DNA from 2 places in the Lysinibacillus sp. FSL K6-0102 genome. Region 2 is predicted to be linked to the other one. Evidence: riboswitches for the same ligand, from Rfam matches in the RefSeq annotation. Region 2 holds a riboswitch; the other holds the start of a gene.
What was found. A riboswitch is a leader RNA that binds a small molecule or an ion and turns the genes downstream of it on or off. The one in region 2 is predicted to bind FMN.

Region 1: it holds a riboswitch for FMN, as region 2 does, so the genes downstream of both, NYE73_RS06145 (ECF transporter S component) here and ribE (riboflavin synthase) in region 2, are expected to answer to the same signal.

What each region holds. Positions count from the first base shown of each region.
Region 1 covers NZ_JBBOPH010000001.1:1,297,317-1,306,229, reverse strand. Annotated here, with positions in the region: gene NYE73_RS06150 (sodium-dependent transporter) at 1-1,256, opposite strand, end outside; gene NYE73_RS06145 (ECF transporter S component) at 1,476-2,063, opposite strand; FMN riboswitch at 2,281-2,466, opposite strand; gene NYE73_RS06140 (RNA polymerase subunit sigma) at 2,610-3,896, opposite strand; gene sigX (RNA polymerase sigma factor SigX) at 3,893-4,426, opposite strand; gene NYE73_RS06130 (ATP-binding protein) at 4,505-6,280, opposite strand; gene NYE73_RS06125 (response regulator transcription factor) at 6,273-6,989, opposite strand; gene ccsB (c-type cytochrome biogenesis protein CcsB) at 7,104-8,285, opposite strand; gene resB (cytochrome c biogenesis protein ResB) at 8,282-8,913, opposite strand, start outside.
Region 2 covers NZ_JBBOPH010000001.1:1,661,685-1,670,597, forward strand. Annotated here, with positions in the region: gene NYE73_RS08215 (HAD-IA family hydrolase) at 1-612, opposite strand, end outside; gene NYE73_RS08220 (YibE/F family protein) at 853-1,629, opposite strand; gene NYE73_RS08225 (YibE/F family protein) at 1,626-2,750, opposite strand; FMN riboswitch at 2,971-3,096, shown strand; FMN riboswitch at 3,213-3,338, shown strand; gene ribE (riboflavin synthase) at 3,538-4,176, shown strand; gene ribB (3,4-dihydroxy-2-butanone-4-phosphate synthase) at 4,201-4,830, shown strand; gene ribH (6,7-dimethyl-8-ribityllumazine synthase) at 4,846-5,328, shown strand; gene NYE73_RS08245 (spore germination protein) at 5,487-6,905, shown strand; gene NYE73_RS08250 (ATP-binding protein) at 7,227-8,534, shown strand; gene NYE73_RS08255 (histidine phosphatase family protein) at 8,634-8,913, shown strand, end outside.

The DNA of each region.
Region 1 (8,913 bases), 360 kb from region 2:
TGTCCCATTTGACTTCCCGTTAGCAATTCTCTCTTCACAAATTCTTTATCCACTACATAGGCAATAAAAATAGCAATGAATAAATTCCCTAGCGGAAGCATGATATTCGACACTAAAAAATCGGTTGCATCAAAGATACTTTTCTCAAAAATCATTATATCCGATAAAACACTCGAAGAAAGCGCTGCTGGAATGGCTGCAATAAACACGACTATACCAAGTAAAAGTGTCCACATTGGACGCGATTTCTGACTATGCTCCATAAATGCCGCGACGATAATCTCATATAAACTAAATGATGACGTTAATGTAGCAAATAAAAATAGCAATAAAAACATGGCTAAAAACACTTCACCAAATGGCATTTGACTAAATGCTGTTGGTAGCACCATAAATAGCAAACCTGGACCCGCTGCTGGCTCTAAATCAAAGGCGAACACAACAGGGAAAATCGCTAAACCTGCTAAAAATGAAACAAGCACGGTTAACAGCACTACAGAACCCGCTGAATTCGGAAGACTGACATCTTTTTTTAGATAAGAGCTATATGTAACTAGACAAGAAAAACCTACTGCTAACCCAAAGAACGATTGCCCTAAGGCTTCTAATAATGCCTTACCTGTAATATTCGAGAAATCAGGCCATAAGAAGAATTTTACCCCTTCCATTGCCCCATCTAATGTAACTGCACGCACAACAAGGACAATAAACATTATGAAAAGTAACGGCATCATCCATTTATTGGCCTTTTCAATCCCATTTTGTACACCTAATGAAATCACAAGTACGTTGGCTAATGTAAACAACACTAGACCAACTAGCGTAATCCAAGGCGTGCCTATAATTTTTCCAAATAATTCAGCAGGATCTACTGCTGGATCAATTACCGCGCCAGCTACACCTAGCCCGCTATAAATAAAGATCCAACCTCCAACAACGCTATAAAAAGTTAATAATAAAAAACAGCCTAGCACGCCCATTCGACCAATCCAGGCCCATCCTGGCTTAGTTGGAGCAATTTTTTTATACGCTGTTACAGCCTCGGATTGTGTACCACGTCCTAAAACATACTCGGACAATAACATCGGTAGTCCTATTAACAAGGTAAATAACACAAAGATAAGGAAAAATGCTCCTCCACCACTTTGTCCTGTTACATAGGGAAGTTTCCAAATTGCCCCTAGTCCGATCGCCGCACCAGCTGACGCTAAAATAAAACCTAATTTACTAGACCATTGTCCTTTTTTTCCACTCATCTCTTCAAACTCCTCAAACATTCTAAACTCTTCTCTATTTTACATGAAAATATAGCTTTCGACTAGATTATAATTATAAAGTACTAGTTAGCTTTTTTACCCCATTACTTTTTTCTATATTTATCCGTTAGTTTTGCCTTTCTATTCTTCACACCTTTCCCTATCCATCATTCCTTCCAACAAAAAACCTCAGGTATGTTCACCCGAGGTTAGTAAAAATTATTTTGTTATATAGATAGAACGCTGGCGGTCGATCCACTTGCGCATAGTTGTAAATAAAAACGCCATAATAGCCGTTAATAAAATACCTTTCACAATGTTAAATGGTAAAATCCCAGCGATAATCATTTTATAAAGTGAGTCACCTACAACAGGTTCCATTCCTAAGAAGTATGTGTACATCGGTAAAAATACTGCGTAGTTTAAAATACTCATCCCTACTGCCATTACGACTGTTCCTGTCGCTAAACCTCCAACAAGACCAGCAATTGTTTTAAAGCGATTAAAAATAAGGCTTACAGGCAAAATAAATAAAATACCTGTTGCAAAGTTGGCAATATGACCTACTGGCACACCTGTTGGCGTTCCAGAGAAAATCCAATCCAATACATTTTTAAATAATTCTACTAAAATACCAGCTACAGGCCCCATTGTGATGGCTGCTATTAATGCAGGCATATCACTAAAGTCGACTTCCAAGAATGCTGGGAATGGTGGAATTGGGAAATTAAAAAGCATTAATAAAAACGAAATACTGCTCAGCATGCCAATCGTAATAAACGATTGAAGTTTAACATTTTTCTTCATAGAAAACTCTCTCCTCTTTGCTGATTCAATCTCGCAAGAAGAAAGGTGACGATCTTTCAATTGTTAGCACGAAAAAACCCTTATGCATAAAGAGCACAAGGGAGAAAGGCATGACGAATAAGCGTCAATTTAAACTATTTTTGAGCACTGTTTAAAAAGCCATACAAAAAAAGCGCTCGGTCATAGTTTATTTCATAACAATGAATGACGATCGTACCTCCATCTTCTCCCATCCAGACTTTAACTGTCGGCCTCGGAATTACACCAAGTCAGCCATGCAAATAAATTTGCACAGGTCGCGGGCTGAAGAGCGAAGCATAAACCATTCGAGTTAATGGAAACATTAACGGTTCACCACTCTATTACCGCCGGTCGGGATTTTCACCCTGCCCCGAAGATGAATCATATTATTTTATACTACAACCTTACTATAATTAATTATTAAGAAAAAGTAAATAGTTCTGCTTAAAAAATTCCGATTAGATTTGTAAGTATTGTAAAAATGGAGCATTCCATGTTACAGGAATGCTCCATTTTTGATTTTGACTAAGGCATATATTGTTTATTTGGCCCCACAGGCTTGGGCAAATACGTTTTTAAATCGAATCCTTCCCAGCTTTCTTGGACCACATTATCCAAGCGTAATTGTTGGTCAAAGCTAGCAGCAGTTAACATCATAGCTTCAATCAATTGGGTAGCGCGAATTGGCTCCATCGATGCTAAATCTAAGGGAATATCGAATGTTACGACTACACCTTCTGCTTCCTCTTTCACGGTATATGTTACATTTTCAGGAACCACTGTTACATAAACATCATCATTTTTGTTTTTCATTAGTGTAAGTGCCTCTGTAACATTAGCAAATGTTTGACGGAAATCTGGTGACAGGTATTCTGCCCCACTACCATCTTGGTATAAATAATAATTAAAATGCTTGGCGTTTGTTAATGACATGGCTTGACTTGGCTCACCCTCCTGAGAAAACTCATAAGGTGTGCCATCTTCATTTTGAATCTCAACTTCCGTATATTCAGAATCCGAGAAGGTATCCTCTAAAGTCCCTTTGTACTCATTAACGGTAGCTGATGCAACATCATAGTCATTGTCCTTTGGTAATACGTGGACAAGCTTGTCTTCCTTCTCCTTCAGTTCACCTTTAAAAGGATGATAATCCGTAAACCCTTTGGCTTCTTCATCTATTTGAGGAGCATATTTTTCATACATCTGTAGGGTAGAAGGCTTTTCTGTTCCAAAATCAGTTGCTACACGCTCATTTGGTATCACATATGTCATTGGAACACTTTCTGCATCGCGTCCTGCCAAACCAATACGGAAAACGACAGCATCTTTCACATCTTCCTCATAGACAGACGACCGTAAAGATAGCATACGCTCATGCTCCGATACAATACTGGATTGAAGTGCCTCATCCTGGGTAGCTGCCTCTTTAGCAGAACGATCTTCCTGTAACGTAGAGTAATTAGCCGTTTCTGGCGTACTAGCTAGATCTTTTTGGCTAGCGTCATTATTCATGAACATGAAGCCAACGAGTACCGTTATCACGAAAACTGCTGCTACACTCGTAAAAATCGGCATTTTTCGGAACTTAAATCGTGATGGTCGTTCATCTTGTATTAAAGATTTACTTTCTTGTTGTGCTTCTTCATTCTCTATAGGTTGTTGTATCGCTTCTTGTAGGTGACTATTATCCTGCAAGCGAGCATCTGCCATTAACCGATTTAATATTTCTTCTTTTGAACGGCGGTCAGAAAGCTTAGGGGCATTGTTCAAGACATGTTCAAGCTGTTCATCATCAAATGGCTTATGCGTCATTGCCGTTTCGCCTCCTGTTCTCTAATCGGCTGTAGCTGTTGCCTTAAAAATTTAATGGCTCGATGCTGGGTCGTTTTTACCTTAGCTTCTGTCCAATCTAGTATTTGTGCTGTTTCTGCAATCGATAAATCTTGAAAATAGCGCATAATAATGACCATTTTTTGGTCGCCTGTACAGTTTTCAAGTGCTGATTCTACCTGCATAAATTCATCACTGGCCTGTAGCATATCTTCCGGTGATGGCGTGGTTGAATGGAGCTGTTCCGTTTCCCAGTCAAAGAAATCATGTGAATGCTTTTGACGTACAGCTTGCTTTCTAAAATGATCAATTGCTACATTTTTAGCAATAGCAAATAGCCAAGTTTTCTCACTACTATTGCCTGCAAATTGATCGTATGAGCGCAACACTCGTACATAAACTTCATGTGCTAAATCTTCGGCAAGTGTACGGTTTTTTACTAAATATATTAAAAACTGAAACACGTCTTGGTGATATGCATCGTATAGTCGATGGAACACGGAGTCATTCAAAGCACTCCACCCCCGTTCTATAATATTTGTCGTCTTACATTCATAGAAGTTACAGCCAATTAATAGCAATACTTGTTATTAATCGAACGGTAAATAAAACGTGAAGGTCGTACCCTCCTTCAACACACTGTCTACCATAATATTACCTGAGTGTGCCTTCACAATATTTCTAGCAATGGCTAAGCCGAGACCAGTTCCACCCTTGGAACGAGTACGTGCCTTATCTGCTTTATAAAAACGTTCAAAGACATAGGGTAAGTCCTCTTGAGGAATGCCATGTCCTGTATCTTGAACAGATATTTTAGCAAATGTCGGCTCCTGCTCTACTTTTACAGTCACAGACCCTTCATCTGTATGTCTCAGGGCATTGTCAACTAAATTTGTAAGCACTTGTTCAATGCGATCCTCATCTATATTAATCATGGCCTCGTCATTAAATTCACTCTCAAACAGCAGACGAACGTGCTTTTCTTTTGCTACCTGTGCAAATTTTTGTGTAATACGTTCAAAAGTAGAATTAATTGGTAATTCATCCTTATAAAGCGTCATATGCCCTGATTCCATACGTGCCAAATCTAATAAATCTGTCACAAGGCGACCCATTCGCTTCGATTCATCATAAATAATTTTGGTAATCTCATTTCGCTCTTCTTGATCCTGAATAAAATCGTCATCCATTAATGCTTCTGAGTAACCTTGGAGCATGGCAATCGGTGTCCGAAGCTCATGAGAGACATTCGCAATAAAATCCGATCTTAGTTTTTCTAAGCGATGCTGTTCAGTCATATCACGAATAACAGCGACAGCACCACGTATCATTTCCCCACTATAAAGAGGACTAATGGTAAATGTATAATAGCTACCATCCATTTCAATTTCCTCTTCTAGTTTATCCTCAAACATCAGGACATGATCAAGCATATGATACAGCTCTGGCGGAATAGGTTTTGCACTTTGTGAGCCTTTGTTGACAAACCATTTTTGCATCAGACGTTCGGCTGGTGGATTACTTAATAATATTGTACGATCCCGATTAAACGTAATCACTGCATCTGTCATAGATGTCAAAATATTAGAAAGCTGTTCGTTTTCTTGGTTGATAACCTCTAAATTATGCTTTAATTGACGGCCCATTTGGTTGAAGGCAACGGCAAGCTGACCAATTTCGTCATTTTGGGTAGTAGGCATTTTCGCTTCAAAATTCCCTTTTGCAATTTCAAAAGCTAATTCACGCATTTTTCTTAATGGCGAAGTTATACGTGAAGAAAGGAAGAATGCGAAGAATGTCGTCAGCACAAATGCTATGAAGGCTGCTAAAAAGACAATTTTCGTAGTTTCCTTAGACGTTTTATGTAGCGCATCTGGGCTTTGGTAGATGAAGACAGCTCCATGTACTGCATTTTCAACATTTAGGGGAAAACCAAGTACGACATAAGATTCCATCTTTTCTTGATCAGTTGAAGAAGGCATCATCATTTCTTTAATAATCGGCTCATCTGATTGAAACACTTCATGAAAAGATTTATTGGCTAATATAGTATCTTGTATTTCTTTTTTGTTGACACCCTCTTGCATCGCAAAGGACACTTCAACATGACTGATAGCGATCAATGCATTGGTCCCTGTAGGTAAAATATCTTTTAATAATTCAGAGGTAGATTCGGCTGTTTCATTGTCATCCACTATACTAGCTACCGTTGCTGCTGTTTGTCGCAATGAAATTTCTGCTTGCTGCATATGGTAATTTTGAAGAAATTCAAGCATTAATACCGTGAAAACAAATAATACAAATGAAACGAGAAGCAATATGGTTACCCATAGCTTCCCGACAACACTATTCCATATTCTATTCATTGACAACCTCAAATTTGTATCCAACGCCCCAAACCGTCACAATCATTTTAGCAGCGTTTTCAGAAACTCGGTTGAGCTTTTCACGTAAACGTTTTACATGTGTGTCTACTGTGCGTAAATCACCAAAGAAGTCATAATGCCATACCTCTTTTAGTAGTTGTTCACGGTCAAATACTTTGTCTGGCGATTTCGCTAAAAAGTACAGCAATTCATACTCTTTCGGTGTTAAATTAACCTCAATGCCTTCTGCAGTCACACGATGTGCATCATGGTCAATCATTAAGTGTTGGAACACCACTAAATCTTTTGAAGAAGATGCATTAGTCGTTGGTGAGAAAGCCTGTGAACGACGTAAAATAGCCTTCACACGTAACACAACCTCACGAGGACTAAATGGTTTTACGATATAGTCATCTGCACCAAGCTCAAAGCCTTGTACACGGTTCGCTTCTTCGCCTTTGGCAGTTAATAAAATAATTGGTGTTGCTGCGCGCTCTCGAATTTCTGCACACACTTCTAGCCCATCTTTTTCAGGCATCATAATATCAAGTAAAATACAGTGATACTCTTTTTCTAAAGATTTCTCGATCGCTTGTTCTCCATTTTCGGCCTCGTCAACAAGGTATCCTTCTCGCTCAAGATACATTTTTAATAAGCGGCGAATACGATCCTCGTCATCTACTACTAATACTGAAATATTTTCTGACACTTTCACGATCCCTCTCTTCCATCTTTCTCTAACTTCTATTGTACATGGTGTGACACATATTGAAAAGAAAAGAAAGCCTCTTCGCTACAGCGAAAAGGCTTGTTGCTTCACAGGTTACGCGTAGGAGTGTAAACCTGCAAGAATTAAGTTAACAGCAATTAGGTTGAATAAAATAATCCCAAAACCAATTAGTGCTAACCAAGCAGATTTTCGACCTTCCCAGCCTTTTGATAGACGTAAATGCAGGAATGCTGCATAGAATAACCATGTAATAAGAGCCCATACTTCTTTTGGATCCCAACCCCAGAAACGACTCCAAGCAATTTGTGCCCAAATCATCGCAAAGATTAAAGCACCAAGGGAGAATACAGGGAAACCAATCAGCACTGAACGATAACCAATTTCATCAAGTAATTGTAAATTGACACGTTTAACAAGTGGTTGGAAAATGGCACTAATTCGACGACGAGCTATTAAACGAATTAATAAATACAACACAGATCCTACCAATAATGACCAAACAACGGTTGTTAATTTTTTAGCATTAATTAACGCTGGCATTTCTACTAATGGCGACATGCCATGTTCTTCTATCACTTCATATTCATTCATACCGAATACTGGAGGTAAATTGTAAATAATTTTACGAGTAGTTCCTTCTTTATCCACATAATTATAGCTAGACTCATAATCCATAGCACTAAATGTAGATGTTACCGCGACAAATCCAACAACTACTACAAGACAGTACATGACAGCTTCTAACCAAAAACGTTGTTTAGAGGGCTTTGTTAAATCTACTACTTTTAATAAGTAAATAAGTCCTGCCACAGCACTAATGGCTAAAATAGATTGCCCTAATGCTGCTGTAATAACGTGAATTGTTAACCAATGACTTTGTAATGAAGGCACTAATGGACTTACTTCTTTCGGGAACATTGCTGCATAAGCAATAATCAAAAGCGCAACAGGCAGTGCCACTAATCCAAGTGCAGTCAAACGATAAATAAAATAAATTAGGATAAACGCGCCGACAATGAACATACCAAAGGCAGTTGTAAATTCGAACATATTACTTACTGGCGCATGTCCTGTATAAATCCAACGCGTAATAAAATAGCCAAGCTGTGATAGGAAACCAATAATAGTAACCACAATGGCAAGCTTGCCCCATTTGCCAGTATTTTTACCCGTAGCATTACCTTGCTTAATTGAACCACCAAATAATAATGTCGCAACTAGATAAGCAATAAACGCTACAAATAGTAAGTTTCCACTTAAGTCAATCAAACTCATAAGGTGTTGTCACCTTCCTTTTCTTTAATGCCACCATTAGTGGGCTCTTCGTCAGCCTCATCTTTCTCTAACTGATCTTTATACGGAGGCAATGCAGCAAATGTTGTAACAGCATCTAAATCCTTTTTCATGCTGAACATATTTTTGTTGACATGGGCAGCCATTAACACACGGCCGTCTGGTTCCACTTGAAGCCATAAACGACGATGATTCCAGTAAGAGCCAATGGCAACACCGATCATAAAGATGACCCCACCAACAAACAGAATAGGGATGGTACTATCTTTTCGCACCGTAATACCTGACATATCACGCATCTCTGCACTAGCAAATTTCATTCTGTATTTATTTTCACCCAGTGGTTCTAAAGGAGGCTGCATAATTTCAACAAAGCTTACTTCTCCTTCAGGAGTTTCTGGTGTAGTCATTTTAAATAAAAATGCAGGATTATTTGGAATAGACGTTTTAGTCTGAGGTTCTCCATTTTCAAATCCATCAAAATCAGGTGTATAGACAAGAATTTGAACGGATGAACCATTCCCTAAATCATATTCTTTTTTAGGATTTGTTAAATCAATCTCTACCTTACCTAATGATTTCTCTGTCGTCTTATTAATTAATTCAAAGT
Region 2 (8,913 bases):
GATCTCTAAAATTTCCTGTGGTGTTGAGACACTGTATTCAGGTTCGTTATTTTGCACGACTTCTTTGGCATCATAGCCCCATTCCACCCAAATAATTGGTATACCGGCTTTCTTACAAGCAACAATATCCCTTTGCTCGTCTCCAATGTATACGACGTTAGACGAGTCGACATTTGCTTCCTTTAAAAACTTTTTCATTACTTTGTCCTTACCAAAAATGCGGTTGGAGCAAAGGACATCTGCTACACAATGAATACCGTTCATTTTAAGAAATTCTAAAATATTCTCTTTAGAGTTTGAGGAAATAATCAGGATTTTATAGCCTCTTTTATCAATCTCTATTAATAGTTCCTTCATTCCTTCAAAAAGATGAACATCATTTAATGATTGACGATACAATTTATAAAATTGCGGTAAAATCATAGGCAACTTATACATTGGAAAGTCGAATAATTTACTGCGTTCTGAAATTGATAATTTTTTTAATGTATCAATTTCCTTTAATTCAATGCCTTTAAATTTATATTTTTGGGCTAAAGTATTCCATGCTGAGGCAAACACAGCAGTAGAATCTGCAAGCGTCCCATCAAAATCAAAGATAATATGCTTCATTGCAAACTTTCTCCTTTTTCATCTCGTTGTATTGACGTTCTATGCTAAAAAATGTTACATGGAATGGGCATCTAGTATTCTTGAAATAACAACCATTTTGAGCGTACGTAAACATCTTATGGTAAATATTATCAGAAAATACGGCGATTGCAATGAAAATGGTACAACAAAAGGAGGTGTCTCAAAAGTCCATTGAGACACCTCGACATTATTGTGTTTTATGATAGGTACTGGTAATTTTTATAAAAGTTTTTCTGTTTTTTCGCGTGTTTGAATTAAATAAAAGGCATTGATGCAGGCGGCAATCGGAATAATCAATGCAATGCCGATTCCTGCACAAAAAATGGTTGTCATTTCGGCACTAAAAACCTTGGAGTTAACAATTTCCCCAATCGAATAGGAGAGGTCCTTGAACCAGATTAATAAGCTTAAATAGCCACCAAAGAAAGCAAAAAATAACGTATTGGTATCGGTTCCTAATATATCTCTTCCTATGCTTAAGCCAGCTGTAAATAATTTTTTTCTACTAATCGAAGGATTGCGATAAAAAATCTCATGCATAGAGGTAGCGATGGAAATGGCTACATCCATAATGGCACCTATCGTACTCATAATGATGACTGATGCACCAATCTGCACAAAATTAACACCAATGTAGAGAGAAAAGATGCTGATTTCTTCAGTTGATTCTTCGCCAAACCCTTGGATCATCGACTTTTCCGTTACAAAGGTAATAAAGAGTAGTAACATACCTATCGTCACCATCGTCGAGATAAAGGCTGTAATGGTTTTACTGTTTGTTTTATTGATATAGAAAAGACTAATACAGCTAATGACCGTACAGGCAATAAACGTCAAGATGATGGGGCTATTTTTAGGGTTTGTCATTAAAAAAATGGTGACAAAGAGCACACCAAAGTTTAGGAATAAAGAAAGAAATGAGCGTATCCCCTGTCTACCGCCGACAAGTACCATTAACACGAATAATATAACTGCTAATAAGACGACAACATTCATCCTTGAACCCTCTTTCGATTAATGAAAAATATAGCGGTATACTGACTGATAGGAATCGTAAGGACAACACCAATACCCCCTGCTAAGGCACGGGCTAATTCTAAAGAAAGATTTAAGGACAATGTAAGCCCTAATGTGGAAGAATTTTTTAAATAGAGAATAATCATAGGTATGGAGCCGCAAAGGTAGGCAAAGAATAAGATACTTGTAATGGTACCCATAATATCTTTACCGATTTCATGTCCCGAAGATTTCAGAGCCTTGACAGAGATTGTAGGATCTTGCTCGTATAAAGCAAAAATTGAGGAAGCCATTGTAATAGAAACATCCATTACTGCCCCAAGTGAGCCAATAAATAAACCTGCCATAAAGACAGTACGATAGGGACGTGTTAAAAATTGCATTTCTTCATAACGAAGACCATTTTCACCTGTCAACCACATTACAATAGAGCTTATGATAAGCGCTATAACAGTGCCTAAAAGTGTGGACACGATGGCTACATATGTTTTTGTATGCAATCCACTAATAAGTAGTAGCGAAATAATCGTAAATAGCAGGGCGCAAATGCCGCTGACTAATAACAGGCTTACGCCCCCATGCTTCACATAAAGATCTAATGCGAATGATAAAATCACAGCATTGACACTCAAACTAATGATAGAAAATAAGCCTTGTCTTTTACCTACAATAAGTAGGGCAAAAATAAAAATCCATGCAATCATTACCATGGTTTGATCTCGTTTTAAATCGAGAATGGTTCCTGTTAAAACAGATTGTGTTTTGCGATCATCTAGCGTGACAAAGATTTCATTGCCTACATGGTATTCTTGATCAAAAGCACCAGACGAAGAATAGTCATTCGTCAAATGAATGGATTGCCCCTTATGCTGACCATTTTTGATAATGGCCATAATCTCCTGTGTAAACAAAAAATCCTCATTTTCATACATATCTGTCATGGGTTCTGATGCTGTTACATCCACTTGCGTTATTTCCGCTATCGGTCGATCATAAAATTGTTCGTTATGATGTACGAAAACGATCGAAACCCCACAACAGAGTGCTAATAGGGCATAGAAAATAGCTTGTTTAAAAGGTATATTTTTAAAAAATGTCAAGTAAATGACCTCCAAACTGCTAGACTGAATAGTCACTTGTAAAGGAACGTTTTTTTGATTAAGAAGTTCCATAAACAGGTTAAATGTCATCATTTTAATAATATCTTTTACATTTTTCAAGTCGAGTCAGAACTGTTTAAAATTTATGCTTCGAAAAAAATTTAAAAAGAAGGATGGATAATATAATAAAATAGTGTTATCGTAAGATTAGCTAAATAAAAATATTCTTCGGGGTAGGGTGAAATTCCCGATCGGCGGTGATGAAGCAATTCAAAGTCCGTGAGCGCAAGCTGATTTGGTGCAAATCCAAAACCGACAGTTACAGTCTGGATGGGAGAAGGGTAAAAATGCGAACTTTTTAAATTGATACTAATTTAGAAGGTTTATTTGACTATGCATTTATTACAAAACTTCCCAATCATCTTGTGGGAAGTTTTTTTATTTAGCTACAATCGAATAGAAGATGTTCTTCGGGGTAGGGTGAAATTCCCAATCGGCGGTGATGAAGCAATTCAAAGTCCGTGAGCGCAAGCTGATTTGGTGCAAATCCAAAACCGACAGTGATAGTCTGGATGGGAGAAGAACGAATGAGATGACGGTCTATGAAAAAATTGTTTTCAACTAGGCTTATTTGTTGATGTCTTATACTCCCAAAACCCCTTTGATGTAAAGGGGTTTTTATTTTTTATTGCTAACGAGAGAAGGGAGAAGGATAAGGCACAAAAACAGGTGGATCAACTTTAAAAGTTAAGGATAGAAGTGCTAATAAAGTAGAGTAGGTGATGGAATGTTTACAGGACTTGTAGAGGATATTGGTATCATAAAAGCCTTGCAAAGCGATCGGGACAGTATGAAAATTACGGTTCAATCAGCCAAGATAACGGAGGATGTCAAGCTTGGTGACAGTATAGCGGTCAATGGAGTTTGTTTAACGGTGACAAATTTCACACAACAGCAGCTTACGATGGATGTTATGCCTGAAACAGTCAAAGCAACAAATCTACAGCAGCTGGCAATAGGTGATTCTGTTAATTTGGAGCGTGCCATGCCTGCTAATGGGCGATTTGGTGGCCATTTTGTTGCTGGTCATGTTGATGGAGTCGGCAAAATTTTGCGCAAACGTCCAGTAGCAAACGCCGTATATATTGATATCGAAATGTCAGAGGAGCTAACCAACTTTTGTATTCCAAAGGGTTCCATAACAATTGATGGCACAAGCTTAACCCTTTTTCATGTTGAAGCCAATAGTGTCACAATTTCACTTATTCCTCATACTTACAAAGAAACCGTTTTAGGTATGAAGAGGGTTGGAGCAATCGTTAATATCGAAACCGATTTAGTTGGAAAATACATTATAGGGCAATTAAAAAAGGGGCAAACAACGCTAGCTATTACAAGAGATTATTTAGCACAACATGGTTTTTAAATCACAGAATAGGAGTTGATCATCGTGCTACATTCAATTGAAGAAGCCATAGAGGATTTAAAGCAGGGCAATATGATTGTGGTGGTTGATGATGAAGATCGAGAAAATGAAGGAGATCTTCTGGCACTCGCTGAATTCATCACACCAGCAACAATCAACTTTATGGCAACCAATGGTAGAGGTTTAATTTGTACGCCGATTTCGCAGCAGCTTGCACAAAAGCTAGATTTATATCCAATGGTTCAGCACAATACAGATAACCATCAAACCGCATTTACGGTAAGTATTGATCATGTAGAAACAACGACAGGGATTAGCGCCTTTGAGCGTGCGCTAACGATACAAAGAATGATAGAAAAGCAAGCTAAGCCAACTGATTTTCGTCGACCAGGCCATATTTTTCCGTTGATTGCGAAAGAGCAAGGAGTGCTGGAACGGAGAGGGCACACGGAGGCCACTATTGATCTAGCGAAGCTTTGTCATAGCGTACCTGCAGGTGTTATTTGCGAAATTATGGGTGATGATGGGCACATGCTTCGGTTTGAAGAACTAACAAATTACGCTGCACATCATGGCTTAAAAATGATCTCGATAGAAGCATTGGTTGCTTATCGTAAACAATTATCCACTAATAAAACTAAAATTTCTATGTAAAAAGGAGAAGGAACAATGGGTAAAACATTTGAAGCACAATTAATTGGAACGGATTTGAAAATTGCAGTAGTAGTGGGTCGTTTTAATGAGTTTATTACTAGCAAATTATTGGATGGGGCAATGGATGGTTTAACTCGTCATGGGGTTGATTCTGCATCTATTGATGTTGCATGGGTGCCAGGAGCTTTTGAAGTTCCTTTTATAGCGAAACAACTGGCAGAAACGAAGAAATATGATGCTATTATTGGTTTAGGTACTGTTATTCGTGGCTCTACAACACACTATGACTATGTTTGTAATGAATCAGCAAAAGGCATTGCCAATGTGTCATTGTCAACGAATGTACCTGTTATTTTTGGAATTGTTACTACCGAAAATATTGAACAGGCAATTGAACGTGCAGGAACGAAATCTGGTAATAAAGGCTATGATGCTGCAATGTCTGCAATTGAGATGGCAAATCTAAAGAAAATGATTGGATCAGGACAATTTGAATAGTCGTCACAACATTTGTTTCTTTGAATATTTTGAACAACCATGGGAAAAATATGCTTAAGTGTATTTATTGAAGGTGATTGTTTCATAAATGTACTAATCTTGAGCTGGCTCAGTAGGAGATGAGAAGTATTTCATCAATAGAACAAATTAATTTGAAAATGTTGAAATCACTATTTCAACGCTCTGCTGATGTGATTTTCCAACAATATAATTTTCAGCAATATACAGTACATTTGATAACTTGTGATGCAATGGTCAATGAGCAAATACTTCAAACTGTGGTTGTTCAACGTGTTCAATCTTTGTTAAGCAATGTCACGGAGGACATGCTAGAGGAAGAAATTGAACAGCATTTACACATTCCCTATTTACAAAAGATTTTATCGAAAGAGGATGCGGTAACTAGGGTCTATAAAGGCCATGTTTTACTGTATTTTGAAGAAAATCAATTACTTTATTCTAGTGATATTTCAAAAAGACCCAATCGAGAGCCTGGGGAAACAACATTAGAACTAGTAGTAAAGGGACCTAGAGATGACTTTATTGAAGATGTTTTTACTAATATTGCTTTATTAAGAAAACGATTACCGACTAATTCTTTTAGTGTAGAGACATTAGAAATTGGTAAGCGTTCTAAAACAACCGTAGCCATACTATATATGGAAGACATTGTGAATTTAAATATGCTGGAACAAATTCGACTTCAATTACAAAAAATTGACACGGATATTGTTATCAATGGCGACTTATTAATGGAAAAAATTGAAAAGACAGCGACAATTCTTCCAAGACATGATTATACAGGGAGACCTGATTTTGCTATGCAGGCCTTAATTAGAGGAAGAATACTCTTAATGATTGATGGTGTGTCCTATGCCATAATTACACCTGCAAATATTATGTTGCTCTTTAAATCAGCAGAGGATAATGAGTACCCACTCATTGTTAGCTCGATGGAACGATTACTCAGAATTGTCGGGATATTAATAAGTATGCTACTGCCAGGTTTTTGGCTTGCATTGACGACATATCATCAAGAACAGCTTCCATTTCTACTACTGGCAACGGTTGTCGAATCGAGAACGGGATTGCCTTTCCCAACCATTCTAGAAATTTTAATGATGCTATTTATGTTTGAATTGTTTCGTGAAGCCAACTTACGTCTTCCGAGTGCCGTCAGTGGCTCAGTTAGTGTGGTAGGAGGACTAATTATTGGGGATGCAGCGATTAAAGCAGGTGTTACAAGCCCCTCAATGATTGTTGTGATTGCCATTTCCAGTATCGCTGCATTTACATTGGTCAATCAATCCTTTGTGACGGCTATGAGTATTTTTCGATTAATCATTATTATGGCTTCGGCGTTTTTTGGTTTATTTGGTTTTTTTATATCCGTGTTTTTCATCCTTTTATACACTGCGAATATGAGAGTCTTGGGAGTGCCATACGTAAACTTTAGTGCCGATTTTGAAAAGGGCAATATACGTAAGTCCCTATTGCGACTATCTCCAAAGGGCTATAGTAAACGACCTACCTTTCTTAAGCCGCAAGATCAAACACGGACTTCAAGTAAAAAATAAGCATATTGTGATGAGATCAGGTATTGTTGATACCTGATCTTTTTTTGATACCTTTGCTTTAGTGGTTTTTTCAATTTTCCATTTAAATAGGAAATGAGACATAAAAAGTTATTACTTATCTTTTTAGTTTACTTTCTTGTCAAGGATTATTAAACTATTTGTTACAGTGTGTAATTTTGGGTATGAATAAAATAAAAATTGATTTTGTGTTTTAATTTATGTAGGATATACAAGCAATGTTTGCTTTACAAACAAAAAATAGAGTTAATTATAATATAATAATATTCTAGAATATTTATAGATGAGGAAGTACCGTTTTTTATGAAAAATAGAAAAATAAAACTAATATTAATTCTATCAACGATTTTATTATGTTTGTTTACAAGTCTAAACATCTTTACATCCTATGTAAAAATAAAAAAGACCGTTGAAGAGTCGATTGCCAATCAAAGCTTAGAGGCAGCCCATTCTATTGCTGCATCCATAGATACGGATGCCTATCAGCAATTTTTAAATAATCCACAGGAAAATGATTATTATTGGAAAGTAAGAAATTATTTAAACGATGCAAGGATAAAATTAGGTGCACTATTTGTTTACACCTTAAAGGTGGATAATCCTGAAGTATCTATAGCCATGATTACAGGGATGCCAAAAGAAATGAAAGAGGGCTTCGGTATTGGCGTGGTTTGTACTGTTCCTGCAAAGCATGTTGAAAAGGCCTATAATGGTGAAACCTATGTTACAGAGGTAATTCATGATTCTGAACATGGGTCTTATTTATCTGTTGGTGCACCCATCAAAGATGATAATGGAACAATTATCGGGTATTTAGGCATTGACATTAGTGCAGATACGCTAAATGGTATTAAGGGTAAAGTCATTGAAGACAACCTATTTAATTTTATTTTTAATGGTGTACTTATTTTAATTGTCATCGGTTCTTTTTTATTTTTACAAAGATGGTATCAAAAAGAGGTAGCGAAGGAAGTTGGCGCTACAGAGGACACATATCTAGCAGAAATCAAAACATTGATTACTTCGGTGTCGTCCCTACGTCATGATTTTACGAACCATATCCAAGTGTTACATGGTTTATTACAATTAGAAAAAACAGATCAGGCGAGACAATATTTATCCTCACTATCAAAAGAAGTTCAGGCGATCAAGTCATTAAAATTAAATATTGATCATCCAGGTTTGTCCATCTTATTGCAAACGAAGAAATTAACGGCTCAAAATCATCATATTGATATGGATTTTACGCTTTCTCAAAATGACTTTAATAAGATTAAAACGACAGATTTAATCAAGATTCTATCCAATTTAATTGATAATGCGATTGATGCTGCTGTTGAATTACCTGAGGAACAACGTAAGATTAAGATTTGCTGTACAGCAGATGAATCTCAGTATGAATTTAAAATTACCAATACTGGGCCAAATATTGCGAATCCCGATCACATATTCAAACAAGGATTTTCAACGAAAAAACATGAGAATGGTAGACTAAGAGGACAAGGTTTATTTATTGTCAAAGAAATTGTCACTAAATATAATGGTCATATTTCAATTGATTCATCAAAACATTTAGAAACGACTGCTATTGTCAGAATTCCAATAAAATAACAGAAAAAAGCTTCCTACAAAAAGTTGTGGGGAGCTTTTTTCTATGTACAGCACATACATTACAAAGTAGAAAGTGATATGATGAAGGAGATGAAGAAAATGGAAAAGGGTCTCCTAGCGTTATTGAGAAAAGGTGGGCTAACTTTATATGCAAGACACGGAACAGCAACTATTGGTGTAGATCAAGCATATGGTACATTTCAAAGTTGTCAAAATCAACGGAATTTATCCGATCAAGGTCGTAGGGAGGCAATTTATTATGGTCAAATACTACGCTATTGGCAGATTCCCATCCTTTCCACCATCACTACCAGTCCTTTTTGTCGGACCATTGAAACAGCACGTTTGGCATTTCCAAACAGCAATCTCCAAATTGACC